Regions from separate parts of the Halobacillus sp. B23F22_5 genome, predicted to be linked through region 1. Evidence: a T-box and tRNA genes for the amino acid it is inferred to sense, from the RefSeq annotation. Region 1 holds a T-box; the other holds one or more tRNA genes.
What was found. The T-box of region 1 lies ahead of tyrS (tyrosine--tRNA ligase). A T-box ahead of a tRNA ligase gene usually reads a tRNA of that ligase, here a tRNA-Tyr.

Region 1 (3,406 bases):
GACTGAAGAAGGTTCCGGCTTTGCCAGGTTCGCTTTCACGTCATAGTTGATCGCTTTGTCGTATTCCTGCTGGGTAATATACCCGGCCTCCAACATCCGGGACAAAACCTCACGCATTCTGCTAAGACCCGGTTCGATGTTTTCTTTTTGCTTTCCTCCATTAGTAAAAGGAGAGTAATAGGTTGGACTTTGAGGGAGTCCTGCTATGAATGCAGCTTGAGGGAGGGATAGATCTTTTGCATCCACATTGAAAATTCCCTGGGCTGCTGTTTGAATACCAGCAATATTGCGGCCGTTTGCATCTCGACCGAATGGTACGATGTTCAAATATGCCTCTAATATTTCATCTTTTTCAAAGAAACGCTCCAAGCGAAGGGCAAGAAGAATTTCTTTAGCTTTACGTTCAAAAGATACTTCATTAGTCAAGATCTGGTTTTTTATTAATTGTTGTGTGAGCGTACTTCCACCGGTTTTGACAGAAGCGTTGGTTACTTCCTGTGCGACAGCCCGCATAATTGCTTTAGGTACTACGCCATCGTGTTCATTGAAATTAGCATCCTCTGTAGCGATGATTGCATGTTTTAAGTATGGAGCTACCTCTTCGAGGGTGATTTCCTCACGGTGCAAGTCGGAGCGTATCTTTCCTAAGTATTTGTTATCTGCAAAATAAAGTTCTGATGTAGAGGAATAATCATAGATATCCTTACTCATTTCCTCCTTGCTTCTGACTGTTTCGTCTTTGACAAGTGATGCGAAATATCCTGCGCCTGCACCACCGGCAAAAAACAGTCCGATGACACCAAGGATAATAAAGAACAAAATGATGTTCCAGGCAACATCATAGGTGATGCGGCTGGACTTTTGCAGTTTGCCACTCTGCCAAAATTCTTTGATTTTCTCTTTATTTATACCTTTTAATGGGTTATTAGACATAATAAGACCTCCTAAAATTCCAGTCTATATTATAACACATTCTGCCAGGCTCAGGTATGGACGAATTTAATTTAAGATTGCTTTTTTGAAATGACTATGTTAAAAATATTATTAAGTTAAATAGCAAAAGCAATGAACGATTGAAGTAGCAAGAGAATCCCTGTTCCAGAGAGCCGCCGGCTGCTGCGAGGCGGTACACATTTATCTTGCGAATTACGGTCCGGAGCTTTCTTCTGTATGTACAGAAGACGGTTTGAACCAAGCCGTTATCGATACAAGTGGCATGTTTTACATGCAACAAGGGTGGTACCGCGACAATCTCGTCCCTTTTTTTAAGGACGGGTTTTTTATTTGTCTTTTTATGGATAAAATTACCATTTGGCTGTTGGTTCAACTGTATTAAATGGAGGAGTGAAAGCATGGATATTTTACAGGATTTAGAACAGAGAGGCTTAATTAATCAAATCACAGATGAAGAAGGATTGAAGAAGCATCTGGAGGAGAACCAGGTGACATTATATTGTGGGTTTGACCCAACTGCCGATAGCTTACATATTGGACATCTGCTGCCAATCTTGATGTTGAAAAGATTCCAGCGTGCAGGGCATCGTCCAATAGCCTTAGTAGGCGGAGGTACAGGGATGATCGGAGATCCAAGCGGACGTTCCACAGAGCGGCAATTAAATGAAGCCCATGTAGTAGAAGGATTTAGCGAAAGTATCAAGAAACAGCTTGCCAAGCTGTTGGATTTTGATAAGGGGAAGAATGCGGCAGTCGCACGCAATAACTTTGAGTGGCTTTCTTCCATAAATATCATTGAGTTCCTGCGTGACACCGGAAAGCATTTTGGAATCAACTACATGCTTGCCAAAGATTCTGTCGAGTCCCGTATTGAACAGGGGATTTCTTACACAGAATTCAGTTACATGATTCTGCAATCGCTCGACTTCTACAACTTGTACCAAAAAGAGAATTGTACCTTACAAATCGGAGGAAGCGACCAGTGGGGGAATATTACTGCCGGACTTGAATTCATCCGGAGACGTACTGGTGGAGAAGAAGAAGTGAAAGCATACGGACTTACTGTCCCGCTGGTGACAAAGGCAGATGGCAGCAAGTTCGGTAAAACAGCTGGTGGAGCGATTTGGCTTGATGAGAAAAAGACCTCTCCATACGAGTTTTACCAGTTCTGGATCAATACCGATGACCGTGATGTCATCAAGTTCTTGAAATCTTTTACGTTCCTGGAGATTAAAGAAATCGCTGAATTGGAAAAAGATTTACAAGAACAGCCGGAAAAACGCGCGGCTCAGCGCCGGCTGGCTGAAGAAATGACCGAGATGGTTCATGGAAAGGGAGCATTAGAGCAAGCACAGCGTATTACAGAAGCTTTGTTCAGTGGGGATATCAAGTCATTGACCGGAGAAGAAATCGAACAGGGCTTCAAAGATGTTCCGACCCATACCGTAGACAATCAAGAAATCGGTTTGGTCGAGCTGCTGGTAGAAGCGGGTATTTCCTCTTCCAAACGGCAGGCTCGTGAAGATATTAAGAACGGTGCGATTTACATCAATGATGAGCGTCAGCAGGAGGTTGGCCATACATTGGAGGAGGAAGATCGTATCGAAGGAAAATTCACGATCATCCGCCGTGGTAAGAAGAAATATTTCATGATTCGTTTTCATTAAAAGTAAAAAATTGTGGGGTTCCCACAGGATTTAGACTGTCGAGAAAGTCTCGGCAGTCTTTTTTTCTATCCTTTAGTTTTTCATTTGTATAGTTTGGGGGTAATTAAAAAGCCATCCGCGCAGCGGATGGCTTTTAGTTGAAGCATATTAACGAGAGTAGAACTCAACGATAAGTGCTTCGTTGATTTCAGAAGGAAGCTCAGCGCGTTCTGGAAGACGGCTGTAAGTACCTTCCATTTTCTCTTCATCAAAAGTAAGGTATTCAGGAACGAAATTGTTCACTTCTACCGCTTCTTTGATAGAGTCAAGATTTTGGGATTTTTCGCGTAGGCCAATAACTTGACCAGGCTTCACGCGGTAAGATGGAATGTCAACACGTCCACCATCAACAGTCACGTGACCGTGGTTTACCAATTGACGAGCTTGACGACGAGTACGAGCCAAGCCTAAGCGGTAAACAAGGTTATCCAAACGGGATTCTAGTAAAGTCATGAAGTTTTCACCGTGGATCCCTTTCATGTTACCAGCTTCTTCGAATAGGCGACGGAATTGACGTTCCGTTAGTCCATACATAAAGCGAAGCTTCTGCTTCTCTTGTAGTTGAAGACCGTATTCTGAAAGTTTTTTACGTTGGTTTGGACCATGTTGTCCTGGAGCGTAAGGGCGCTTGTCAAGCTCCTTACCTGTTCCGCTTAAAGAAATGCCAAGGCGACGTGACTTTTTCCAAGTCGGACCTGTATAGCGTGCCATAGGTATTTCCTCCTTTTTATTTTATTTGCATAAAA
Region 2 (3,406 bases), on a different contig from region 1:
TTTAGCAGGTAACAGTGTCGAAGAGTCAGTCACTGTGGATGCTAAATTTAATGCAACTGATATTGAAAATCTACAACCAACAGAAGACAAGTATATGCGGGCTGGTGAGTCCGTAAAGATCGAGTTTGATGCAGATCCTGGACTTGACGCTACTTTCTATATCAGAATGCCATTAACTAATTTCTCTGATCAGGCTACAGAGCTGCCGATGATGGAAACGGAAGAAGGCCATTACGTAGGCTACTGGACAGCAACCTCTAACCTGGTAGCAGAAGGTGCCGAGATTGTTGTAAAAGCCGCTGATGATTATGGTAATGTGGCTGAGGAAGCTGCAGAAGGAAAGCTATATATCAATACAGAAGAATAAGGTTCTTAATGAGCTGCTCCTGATCAGGGGCGGCTCTTTTTTTGGTCGTACCGATTAAGTTTTTACCTGTTTTTATGAATACGTGAGACAAACTTACAATAAATAAAAGAAATGAATCCATGGTAAGAAAGAATCCAGAATCATATAAGAGACAATGCTAAGCAAAGGGGATTGGGGGGCTGGCATCAAAGTAGATGATTGAGGGTTAAGGGGCGATTTTCCTTGCCATAGAGCGGAGTTATAAAAGTATATAAAAAAATAAAAATTTCTCTTTACAAAGTACTAACAGTCTGTATATAATAATATTTGTCAGTTTGAGAGGACAAGCTTTAAAGAGGCTGTCAACTGCTTAAATGGCCCGTTGGTCAAGTGGTTAAGACACCGCCCTTTCACGGCGGTAACACGGGTTCGAATCCCGTACGGGTCACCACTTTGGAGGATTAGCTCAGCTGGGAGAGCACTTGCCTTACAAGCAAGGGGTCGCAGGTTCGAACCCTGCATCCTCCACCATTTAGTTTTTGCCGGTCTAGCTCAATTGGTAGAGAAGCCGTAAACTTCTTTGAACTGCAGCATTGTAGGCTTTGCGAGGAGCGCGGGCTTCACCGAATAAGCTAGCAACGAGACGAGCACAATGCAATAAACCTTCTGTTCACACTTAAAATATGCCGGTCTAGCTCAATTGGTAGAGCAACTGACTTGTAATCAGTAGGTTGGGGGTTCAAGTCCTCTGGCCGGCATCCTACAAAGTTTTCTTACTACGTTGAATTACTTCATCGAAAGAAAACAATTGTAGTCCTGTAAGGGCACCATTGAATAGTTCCCTTACTACGTCGAGTTTACTTCTAAGATAGGGAACGATAGTAGTCCTGTAAGGGCACAATGAAACATTTCAAGAAGATTTCCAGTGATTTCTTGTAGAAAACTGTTGAAACTTAAAATATGTTTCTGTTATAATGTCTAAGTGACTTTCTTGGAGGGATAGCGAAGTTGGCCAAACGCGGCGGACTGTAAATCCGCTCCCATCGGGTTCGTAGGTTCGAGTCCTACTCCCTCCACCATTTATTTTTTCATTTGACTATGAATTAACTTTATAAAAAAAGCAAATAGTACTTATTACTTGTACTATTTTTTTAATGGCCCATAGCCAAGCGGTAAGGCAGCGGATTTTGATTCCGTCATGCGCTGGTTCGAATCCAGCTGGGCCAGCCACTTATTTATAAAATAAAGATTATGAGCCATTAGCTCAGTTGGTAGAGAAGCCGTAAACTTCCTTGAACTACATCACCGTAGGCTTTGCGAGGAGTGAGGCATCACCTGAATTACCTTGCAACACGACGAGCACCACGCTCAACTGGATTGTAATACTTTTTAAATTAATGAGCCATTAGCTCAGTTGGTAGAGCATCTGACTTTTAATCAGAGGGTCGAAGGTTCGAATCCTTCATGGCTCACTTGTATCACTGTTATGCGGGAGTAGTTCAGTGGTAGAACACCACCTTGCCAAGGTGGGGGTCGCGGGTTCGAATCCCGTCTCCCGCTCCATTATAAAGATTTTTAACTACGTCGAATTGACTTCCAAGTTAAAAATCAATCGTGTACTGGAAGTGCTCCAATTTAATCTTTTGCTACGTTGAATTAACTTCTTAGCTAAAGATTGATCGTGTACTGGAAGTGCTCCATAAATACGATTTTGACTACGTAGAATAACTTATTTAGGGGCCTTAGCTCAGCTGGGAGAGCGCCTGCTTTGCACGCAGGAGGTCAGCGGTTCGATCCCGCTAGGCTCCACCATTTCTTGTACCATTACTAGCGACTTCATAAATTCAGACGAGATGAAAGCTGACATGCTACTACCATGTCAGCTTTTTTCGTGTGCAGGGATTTTCTCGTATATATATACAAAATCGTGTCTGGTTGAGTCATTTATCTGAAAGCGTCTACAATAATAGAGAGTAGAAGAAGGAGGATGACGTTATGAAGAAGCTTTCCATTTTAGGAGTACCAATGGATCTTGGACAAAATCGACGTGGCGTTGATATGGGACCTAGTGCCATTCGTTATGCTGGTGTCCTTGAACGTTTAGAAAAATTAGAACTTGTCATAGAAGATCTCGGCAATGTAGAGATTGCACAGCAAAAGGGCGAGCAAAAAGAGCTTGTTGATAATTTACGTAATCTAAATGAAGTGATGGAAGGTAATGAGAAACTTGCGCAAAGAGTAGATGAAATTATCGAAGAGGGAAGTTTTCCGCTTGTGTTTGGCGGTGATCATAGTATTGCTATCGGAACACTTGCTGGAGTTTCGAAGCACTATGAAAATTTAGGGGTCATATGGTATGACGCGCACGGTGACTTGAACAATAATGAAACCTCACCTTCTGGGAATATTCATGGTATGCCGCTCGCGGTGAGCCTTGGTATTGGTCATGAAAGGTTAGTCAACATTCACGGGTATCAGCCAAAAGTCAAACCAGAAAACATTGTGATAATCGGGGCTCGTTCCTTAGATGCAGGAGAGCGGGAACTAATTAAAGAAAAAGGAATCAAAGTTTATACCATGCATGAAGTGGATCGCATGGGGATGTCAGCAGTTATGCAGGAAACTATCGACTACTTGAAGGATCGTACAGATGGGCTGCATTTGAGTCTTGATCTGGATGGTTTGGATCCGGATACTGCTCCTGGGGTCGGAACACCGGTTATGGGCGGCTTAAGCTATCGGGAAAGTCATCTAGCGATGGAAATGCTGCATGAGTCTGGTTTAATTACATCAGCAGAGTTTGTTGAAGTTAACCCGATTCTTGATGAGAAAAATCGTACGGCAAGTGTCGCGGTAGGTTTGATGGGATCTTTATTTGGCGAAAAACTAAAATAAAGCAAAAAAATAACAGCAGCTTATCTATTAGGATAGGTTGCTGTTTTATTTACCTGGCTTTTTCGAACTGATTAAGCAATTGATCTAATTGTCTACTGATATTAACTACCTCTTCTGACGATAGATCCAAGTGCTTGGATAAATCGTTCATTTCTTTTCTGCACT

Region 2: it has a tRNA-Tyr gene. The T-box ahead of tyrS (tyrosine--tRNA ligase) is inferred to sense a tRNA for this amino acid. The anticodon was not compared.

Annotation. Positions count from the first base shown of each region.
Region 1 is NZ_JBIEKI010000014.1:46,531-49,936, reverse strand. Features, by position in the region: gene ACGTN9_RS15945 (transglycosylase domain-containing protein) at 1-933, opposite strand, end outside; T-box leader at 1,057-1,264, shown strand; gene tyrS (tyrosine--tRNA ligase) at 1,353-2,621, shown strand; gene rpsD (30S ribosomal protein S4) at 2,769-3,371, opposite strand.
Region 2 is NZ_JBIEKI010000008.1:142,095-145,500, reverse strand. Features, by position in the region: gene ACGTN9_RS12640 (S8 family serine peptidase) at 1-367, shown strand, start outside; tRNA gene ACGTN9_RS12635 (tRNA-Glu) at 723-797, shown strand; tRNA gene ACGTN9_RS12630 (tRNA-Val) at 802-877, shown strand; tRNA gene ACGTN9_RS12625 (tRNA-Thr) at 1,032-1,104, shown strand; tRNA gene ACGTN9_RS12620 (tRNA-Tyr) at 1,340-1,425, shown strand; tRNA gene ACGTN9_RS12615 (tRNA-Gln) at 1,502-1,576, shown strand; tRNA gene ACGTN9_RS12610 (tRNA-Lys) at 1,746-1,818, shown strand; tRNA gene ACGTN9_RS12605 (tRNA-Gly) at 1,835-1,909, shown strand; tRNA gene ACGTN9_RS12600 (tRNA-Ala) at 2,083-2,158, shown strand; gene rocF (arginase) at 2,342-3,241, shown strand; gene ACGTN9_RS12590 (Spo0E family sporulation regulatory protein-aspartic acid phosphatase) at 3,291-3,406, opposite strand, start outside.